4 regions of the Pseudoalteromonas sp. BSi20311 genome follow, and region 1 is predicted to be linked to each of the others. Evidence: predicted binding sites of a transcription regulator. Region 1 holds the regulator's gene; each other region holds the start of a gene.
The links. The regulator sigma-54, encoded in region 1, starts transcription at its own class of promoters, with help from an activator protein. The targets are predictions, from matches to a motif close to GTTGGCACGNNNNTNGNNT.
Positions count from the first base shown of each region.

Region 1 (2,208 bases):
ATGGGGAGTTAATTGCATCAGGCACTCCAGATTACGTATTAAACGATAAAACAGTACGCGATGTTTATTTGGGCGAGCAGTTCAAGCTCTAATATTTGTGTTATTCCACTAAGCATCTGCTAAGATTAATTATACTTAGGTCTGTTGACCTTTCAAGGTTGAATTTGCAGCAGTCTGTTTGGTATTTAGGCAAGGCAGAGCCTATGTGATGTGGTATTCCCCATAAATAGGCGATAACGCAGCATCAATGCCAAACAGGCGCTGCCCTTCGGGTTCTGCCTAGGGACGATTTACTTTTTGTTGCTCGGTTTTGACTTAGCCCACTAGGTTACAAACCTCGCGCCGCGATTAAACCGCCCCTAGTTTGAACAAATTTTAATCCGTAAAGGTCAACAGACCGTAATTTAAAAGGATTGTTAGAGATAAATGAGGCAATCATTACAGCTGCGCATGGGCCAGCAACTTACAATGACTCCACAGTTGCAACAAGCAATTCGCTTATTGCAGCTCAGTACATTGGATCTCCAGCAAGAAATTCAAGAAGCGCTCGATAGCAATCCCTTGCTTGAAGTTGAAGAACAAGATTACAGCGAAGATGCTGCGGGTAAAAACGAACAAAAAGCCGATAACGATGAATCAACGCTAAGTACTTCAGCTGACGAAAAACCTAGCGAGTATGAGCAAGACAGCGGCGAAGCCATGAGCAAAGACACCATTAGCGATGATATGGCAATGGATGTTACATGGGATGAATACATGAGCGCAGCACCTGCCTCTTCATCGGGACCGATGCCTGAAGATGAATCAATTTATCAAGGCTCTTCAACTGAAACGCTGCATGAATATTTAATGTGGCAATTGCAACTGACGCCATTTAGTCCTACAGATGAAGCCATTGCGATTGCAATAGTAGAAGCCGTGGACGACTCAGGTATTTTAACCCTTAGCTGTGAAGAAATTTTAGAAAGCTTTAATCAAGAAAACGACGACGAAGATGAAGTTGAACTTGATGAAATAGAAGCGGTATTAAAGCGTATTCAATTATTTGATCCGGTAGGAATAGCCGCGCGTAGTTTACAAGAGTGCTTGTGTATTCAACTTAATCAGTTTGATAAAGACACGCCTTTTTTAAACGAAACAAAAATGATTTTAACCGATCATATTGATTTGCTGGCTGCACGTGATTATCGCACGTTAATGAAAAAAACTAAGCTCAAAGAAGATGAGCTTAAAGAGATCATGACGTTAATTCATACCCTTAGCCCAAAACCGGCGGACACTATTGTCAGAGAAGAGTCAGAGTATGTTATTCCTGATGTGTCGGTTAAAAAAATTAAAGGGCGTTGGGTGGTTGAACTAAACCCTGATAGCATGCCTAAAATTAGGGTAAACAGCCAATATGCGGCTATGTCACGTACTGTTAAATCAAGTGGTGATAGCCAGTTTATTCGCTCACACTTGCAAGAAGCAAAATGGTTTATAAAAAGTCTAGAAAGTAGAAACGACACGCTACTTAAAGTAACTAACTGTATTGTGCAACAGCAACAGGCCTTTTTTGAACATGGTCCTGAGGCAATGAAGCCTATGGTGCTTAATGATGTGGCAGAAATGGTAGAAATGCACGAATCGACTATTTCACGTGTTACTACGCAAAAATACATGCACACACCACGGGGTATTTTTGAGCTTAAATATTTCTTTTCAAGCCATGTAAGCACTGAAAACGGTGGCGAATGTTCATCAACAGCAATTCGCGCATTAATTAAAAAATTAATCGCAGCAGAAAACTCAGCTAAACCATTGAGTGATAGTAAAATTGCAGATATATTGGCAGAGCAAGGAATTAAAGTAGCAAGGAGAACTATTGCAAAATATCGCGAATCTCTAGCTATTCCCCCGTCGAATCAACGAAAAAGTTTGATTTAAGGCGTACAACAAAGAGGAAAATGTTTATGCAACTGAACTTAACTGGTCGCCATGTAGATATTACTGACTCGCTTAGAGACTACGTAAATAGTAAATTTGCAAAGCTGCAGAGGCACACTGATCACATAACGAATGTGCATGTTATTCTCGATGTAGAAAAACTAAACCAAAAAGCTGAAGCAACCGTTCATGTTAGTGGCGCTGAAATTTTTGCCTCTACTGAACATCAAGATATGTATGCCGCTATAGACTCGCTGATTGACAAGCTAGATCGTCAAGTAA
Region 1 covers NZ_BADU01000188.1:41,990-44,197, reverse strand. The annotation lists gene lptB (LPS export ABC transporter ATP-binding protein) at 1-92, shown strand, start outside; gene P20311_RS17995 (RNA polymerase factor sigma-54) at 427-1,926, shown strand; gene hpf (ribosome hibernation promoting factor) at 1,953-2,208, shown strand, end outside.

Region 2 (2,208 bases), on a different contig from region 1:
AGTGCCTGCACCGCCCGCCATCGCATCTTCAGGAATAGTTGAGTTAACTGGTGGCTGATTAGTCAGCGCGCCTGGAATACCAACCGCTAGGCCACCAATATTATTTTCTTCAAAGGTCGTTTCACTTCTTACCGCAGGTAAATCTGGGTTGTAACGTTTTTGTGTTTCTTCTACCGCACTAAAGTCCATACTTAAATCTACTTGTGCGGTGTAATTACCTAATCCAACCACGGGGATCAAAATACTGTCGATTTTTTCTAGGTATTCTTGCTCACGTTTACGTTCTATATCGTATTCTTTACGCGAGCGTGCAGCTAAAGAGGTTTGCGAGCCTGAATTTAATAAACGACCATTTTGATCGGTCACAGTAACGCGCGAAGGCTCAAGCCCTTGTACCGCTGAAGCTATCATATCAACAACCGAGTCAACTTCTTCGCCATCTAGAGAGCGACCGCGTTTAAGAGTAAGTACAACAGTCGCAGAGGGTTTTTTCTCTCTACGGGCAAATACATTTTCTTTGGGAATAGCTAACAATACTTTGGCGCGAGTAACATTATTTAGCTCTTCTATAGTACGGGCAAGTTGTTGCTCACGGCCATGTTTAAGGCGCTCACGTTCTAAACGTTGGCTTACCCCAAACCCCATGTCTTGCATAATAATGTCGCTACCTGATGTAGGCCCTTGATCTAAACCTTCACGGGTCATCAATAACTTGATATTTTGATATTCAGTTTCATCCACCGAGACCACATTGCCATCAAGTTGGTAGTCAATTTTTTGTGCATCTAAAAAGTCGAGTGTTTCTATTAACTCTTCAGTTTGCATTTTACCTAAAGGGCGCATATCTGGCTGACGAGCCCAAATAATAACGAAAATAGCAATGGCTAAACAAATAGCTAATGCAACAATCAGGGTAATTTGACGTAAAACATCAACACCGCCAAGGGCACTGAAATAGCCTGATTTTTGCTCTTGTTGATCTTCGTTTTCACTTTGCTCCATCATGCCATCAGCAAGTGCCAGATCTGTAGATTGATTAGATTGCGCCACAATAATTCTCCACTACCTAATTAAACAGGCATGTTCATAATTTCTTTATAAGACTCAACAAGCTTATTACGAACCTGTACCGTAGCTTCAAATGCCACAGAAGACTTTTGCGAAGCAATCATAGCCTCGGCAAGTGACACGCTTCTGTCGCCATTCTCTACCGCTTTTACTTTTTGCCCTGCGTCTTGCTGAAGTTCATGCACTGTATTAAGGGCATTACTCAACATGTCACCAAACTGTGCTGTAGAGGTTGATTGCACTTGCGTTGGCAAGTTATTAACTTGATTACTACGTGTGGCTTCTGCAGCCATTGATTGCATTTCTTGAAATAAAGCACTGTTTTGAATTTTCATAATTGTCTCTGATAATGCAGTAAACTCTTAAAGAGAATAAAGCACAAAACATGCCAAAAATTAAAATCAATTAAAACAACGCTTTAAGTAAAATAATTAAGCAGTCAGAGTTTTGACAGCCCTAAATTCAAGTGATTGAACTTAGGGCTTATGGGGGTTATGCTGGGAGGGAAATACCTAAATCACGCATTTGTGCTAATTTGTAGCGTAAAGTACGCGGGCTAATACCTAAGGTTTCGGCGACCTCTTTACGTTTTCCTTGGCAGCGTGCCAAGGTTTCTAAAATAATACGATGTTCTTTATCTTTAAGCTCATCTTTGTAACTACCAGTATCGACGGCTAACAAATCATTTTTTTGCTCATCTGCAGGCGCTGCTTTTTCATCATAATAAGCGTTACTGAGACTACTTTTTACAGGCTCAATGTCAGCTTTAGTTTCTGCCACAAAATGCGTTGGAGCTAGATTTTCGATAAAAATAGCATGCTCATCAATACTATTCCCACTGCGTAAAATTAATGCTCGCTGAATAACGTTATCTAGTTCGCGTACGTTACCGGGCCAGCTATGGCTAAGCAGTTTTTGCTCTGCACTGCTATCTAAATACGCCATTGGCTCTTTGCTTTTACTTAAGTGACGTTCAATCAAATGTTTAGCCAACACTATAATGTCCCCTGGGCGCTCACACAGTGGTCGCCACAGCAGTGGGAAAACATTGAGTCGATAGTATAAATCTTCGCGGAACTGGTTTTCAGCAACCGCTTCTTTTAACTCTCGGTTACTTGTGGCAAGCACACGTACATCCAG
Region 2 covers NZ_BADU01000083.1:9,228-11,435, reverse strand. The annotation lists gene fliF (flagellar basal-body MS-ring/collar protein FliF) at 1-1,050, opposite strand, end outside; gene fliE (flagellar hook-basal body complex protein FliE) at 1,071-1,403, opposite strand; gene P20311_RS09525 (sigma-54 dependent transcriptional regulator) at 1,561-2,208, opposite strand, start outside.
Region 2: a site for sigma-54 is predicted at 1,443-1,461, ahead of fliE (flagellar hook-basal body complex protein FliE). Genes of this name have one in related genera too.

Region 3 (2,208 bases), on a different contig from region 1:
TGAACTGGTAGAAATACTTGACGTAGAAAAAATCTTAAACGAAATTTGCCCAGTGAATACTACCGTGAGTGATGATGTTGCTGCTCAAGGAAATATACAAAAAGACCTAGGTGAAAGAATTGTATTTATTGCCGATGATTCGGCCGTGGCACGAAATCAGGTTAAACGAGCGCTAGAGCCTTTAGGTGTTACTACTGAGCTTGCTAAAAATGGTAAAGAAGCTCTAAGAAGACTAAAAGAAATTGCAGAGCTTGATTGCGTTAATGATATTACAGAGCGTGTAGGGTTATTAATTTCTGATGTAGAAATGCCAGAAATGGATGGCTATACACTCACTGCAGAGATTAAAGCCGATCCTAAACTTGCACCACTTCATGTTATTTTACATACATCTTTAAGCGGTGTTTTCAATCAAGCAATGATTGAAAAAGTAGGTGCTGACGATTTTATTGCAAAATTTAACCCAGACGAGCTTGCTACAGCCGTTAATAAGTGGGTTCATTGTGATTAATAAACACAGGTGTTATTGATTTGACTAATAAAGATTTGCAGCAAAAAGAATACGATCAATTTCGCTTATTTTTAGAGCAACAGTGCGGTATTGTTTTAGGTGAAAATAAGCAGTATTTGGTAAAGAGCCGTTTGGCACCATTAATGTCTCGATTTAATGTTGAATCGTTGTCTGAATTGGTAAGTAAAACTCTCGGTGTGCATGAGCGCCAGTTGCGCGCAGCCGTTGTTGATGCCATGACAACCAATGAGACATTGTGGTTTAGAGATCAATATCCGTTTGAGTTACTTAAAACCAGATTATTCCCTGAGTTTAAAACGTTAAATAGGCCATTAAAAATATGGTCTGCGGCGAGCTCATCAGGACAAGAACCCTACTCAATAGCGATGTCGGTTGCTGAGTTTCAATCCAGCAGCCCTGGTGTTTTAAAAATGGGTGCACAAATAATTGGTACAGATATATCAAATACCATGCTTGATATGTGTAAACATGCTGAATATGATGCATTGGCATTGGCTCGCGGACTCTCTGCTGAACGTCGTAAAAAGTTTTTTAAAGACAGCGGCAATGGTATGGCACAAGTGGTTGATTCATTGAAAAAGCAAGTGAGCTTTAGGCATTTAAATTTGCTCGATTCGTACGCTTTAATGGGTAAGTTCGATATTATATTTTGCCGTAATGTTTTAATTTACTTTTCACCTGAGGTGAAAGCCAAAATAATTGCACAATTCTCTCAAGCACTTAACCCTAAGGGGTATTTATTTTTAGGTGCGTCGGAGTCTATGTCTGGTTTAAGTACTGACTTTGATATGGTGCGTTGTAACCCTGGTATCATTTATCAAAAGAAATGACCTTCATTAATATATTATCCCTCCTCTAAACGACGCCTATTGCGTCGTTTTTTGTTTTTATCATCACTATTTTCACTGCTGGCTCATTTATTGCTTTATCGGTACTGAGTCAATTTTTTGGAGGTAGTTATGGCTATCAGTTTTGATAAAGCATTAGGCGTGCATCCGCATGCGATGTTGATCCGTTCGCAAAGAGCAGAAATGCTCGCTACTAATATCGCAAATGCTGATACGCCCGGCTATAAAGCAAAAGATATCGACTTTGCCTCAGCATTAAAAACGGCAAAGTCTAACCAACTAAGCGGCAATAGCATGGTAAGAACCAATGAAAAACACATTGCCGGTGGTACCCGAAGCGTAGGTGGTAATGAATTATTTCGTACGCCAAATCAAACAGATACAGGTGATGGTAACTCGGTTGATATACAGGTGGAACGAAACTTGTATACACAGAATGCTATGGAGTATCAGGCCAGTGTCCAGTTTCTTAATGGTAAGTTTAAAGGCCTGAAAAAAGCCCTCGGTAGTCAAGGAGCCTAATTATGAGTTTATATAATGTGTTTGATATTGCTGGTTCTGGTATGAGTGCACAAAACGTGCGATTAAATACCACCGCAAGTAATATCTCTAATGCCAATACAATTAGCTCTTCACAAAATGAGACGTACCGAGCGCGACAACCTGTATTTGCTGCGGAGCTAACAAAAGCGTCAGCGTCAGCAAGCAACCCACAGGGCTCTGCCGTTGGTGTGAAAGTGTTAGGAGTGGTTGAGAGTGATAAACCACTACAAATTGAATATAACCCAAACCATCCCAGTGCGGATGAAAATGGTTATATTTATAAAC
Region 3 covers NZ_BADU01000100.1:2,107-4,314, forward strand. The annotation lists gene P20311_RS11815 (chemotaxis protein CheV) at 1-511, shown strand, start outside; gene P20311_RS11820 (protein-glutamate O-methyltransferase CheR) at 532-1,362, shown strand; gene flgB (flagellar basal body rod protein FlgB) at 1,492-1,902, shown strand; gene flgC (flagellar basal body rod protein FlgC) at 1,905-2,208, shown strand, end outside.
Region 3: a site for sigma-54 is predicted at 1,440-1,458, ahead of flgB (flagellar basal body rod protein FlgB). Genes of this name have one in related genera too.

Region 4 (2,208 bases), on a different contig from region 1:
TATTTAAGTTCGATGTAGACATAATACTAGGGGGTTGGTTTGGTTGTTTACTATCAACATCGGCAATGGCAAATCCTAGTTTATTGCCAAGCATACTCAAAGGAAAGCGCAGCTCAAGGTTGTAACCTGTTTCAGTTTGTTTAAAGAAACCCTGAATTTTAGTAAAAGGCATTTTACTATTGGCATCAAATGCGTTGACCCAGCCATCTTGGCGCGGAGCAATAATATAAGTATTAAATTGCCCATCAGGGTTTTTTAGGCCAATTTTTATGTAATCGTTATTGGTAATGCTGAGGCTATTTTTAGCACGGTAAATTACAGTGTCATCTGTGACTTTAAATACAGCATATAAGTAATTATCAAACTTACCTACCATGTGGCTAAATGATAAGTTGTTTAGTTGATGGTTATCATTGGCTGTTTGTAAGTAGCGTTTGTCATAAAGCCAAAACAGCGATTGATAAGCGTCCCAGTCGTTGAGTTTGCCATCGAGCTGAATCGGGCTTTTTAAATTATAAGCATAGAGATCGCGACCTTTTACCACTTGATCTAAAAAGTTGGTTTGTTCGTCAAATAAAGCGGGGCGTTCGTGCAGGGCCGTTGCCAGTGCGCGTGTAGTACCTACTAGCGTTTTTTCTTGGCCTTGGCGTAAAAACTTTTCCATTTCCCATACGTACTCGTAGCCTAACCATGGCAACAAAAACAAAAAGCACGAAAGTAAAATAAATTTACTGCGTAGGCCAAATCTCAGCATGTGGGTTGCTCCCACCTGTAACCCATGCCATACACGGTATCAATGCAGTCAAACTGGCTATCGAGTGCTATAAACTTTTTACGAATGCGTTTTACATGAGAGGTAATGGTACTGTCGTCTACATAAATTTTAGCATCGCTCATTAACTCATTACGGCTTTTAACGTGGCCAGGTCGTTGGGCGAGTGAATGCAGCATCCAAAACTCAGTTACGGTTAAATCAACCAACTGTTGCTGCCAAAGCACCTGCATGCGTTGCGTGTCGAGTGTTAGTTGACCGCGAATTATTAATGCGTTGGCATCGGCGGGTTGCTCTAATGCTTCCATGCGGCGAAATAGCGCACCAATACGCGCGGCTAAATGCGCTAAGCTAATATCTTTGGTTAAGTAGTCATCGGCGCCCATGCGCAGGCCGCATACGGTGTCTATTTCGCTGTCGCGAGCGGTTAAAAAAATAATTGGTAAGGTTTTAGAAAGTGAACGCAGTGTTTGGCACAGTAAAAAGCCGCCATCTATTTCATGGCCTAAGCCAATATCAACAATGGCTAAATCGGGGAGTGCTTCTTTAAAAGCTACTTCTGCTTGAGGGCGGTTTTCATAACCACTTACCTGATAGCCTTGAGCGCTTAGCATTTCTATGTAGTTTTCGCGAATGGCAGTTTCATCTTCAACGATAGCTATTTTTTTCATTTTTTAATTACTCATATTGACTTAGGCGCACTATAGCGAAGTTTTTGCGCTAAGTACGGTTAAAAACACAATTGCCATTTTTTTGCCACAATTGCTCAGCAGTTTGCCATTTTTACTCCCCTTTATTGCCACTTCATGGTGTTTTAATACAGCTATTGAAATTACCAATACAACGCAAGTGCCAACCAATAGCTTGCCAACCATTATTAATAGTAAGGAATAGACCATGAAGAAAACATTAATCGCACTCACACTTGTTAGCACTTTTTGTACGCCAGTATTTGCTGCGGATACCCCATCAAAAGAAGCAAAAAAAGAAACAATTGTTGGCCTGAGCACCGGTGCCATTATTGGTGGTGTTGTTGGTGGGCCAATCGGCGCGTTTGTAGGCGCATTTGCTGGTGGTTTGATTGGCGATGCCAAGGTGGCTGAGCAAACCATTGCTGAGCAGCAGCAAGCTTTAACTGTAATGGCAGAGAAAACCAACGACTACCAGCACGTACTTAATCATAACAGTCACCTAGAGGCGCAACTTGAACTACTGGCGCAACAAAATGAGCAATTAACTCAATCGCAGCTTAATAATTTATTGGCGATGACGGTGCAATTTAAAACAGGCTCTAGCGATATTGCTCCACATTTTGCCAAGCAGCTTGATCAATTGGTAGCGTTATTAAAAAGCCAACCGCAACTCGCACTCGATTTAAGTGGCTTTGCCGATCAGCGCGGTGCAGAGCAAGCGAACTTATTACTTTCAAAAGCCAG
Region 4 covers NZ_BADU01000065.1:15,751-17,958, reverse strand. The annotation lists gene pdsS (proteobacterial dedicated sortase system histidine kinase) at 1-754, opposite strand, end outside; gene pdsR (proteobacterial dedicated sortase system response regulator) at 748-1,443, opposite strand; gene pdsO (sortase-associated OmpA-like protein PdsO) at 1,670-2,208, shown strand, end outside.
Region 4: a site for sigma-54 is predicted at 1,626-1,644, ahead of pdsR (proteobacterial dedicated sortase system response regulator). Genes of this name have one in related genera too.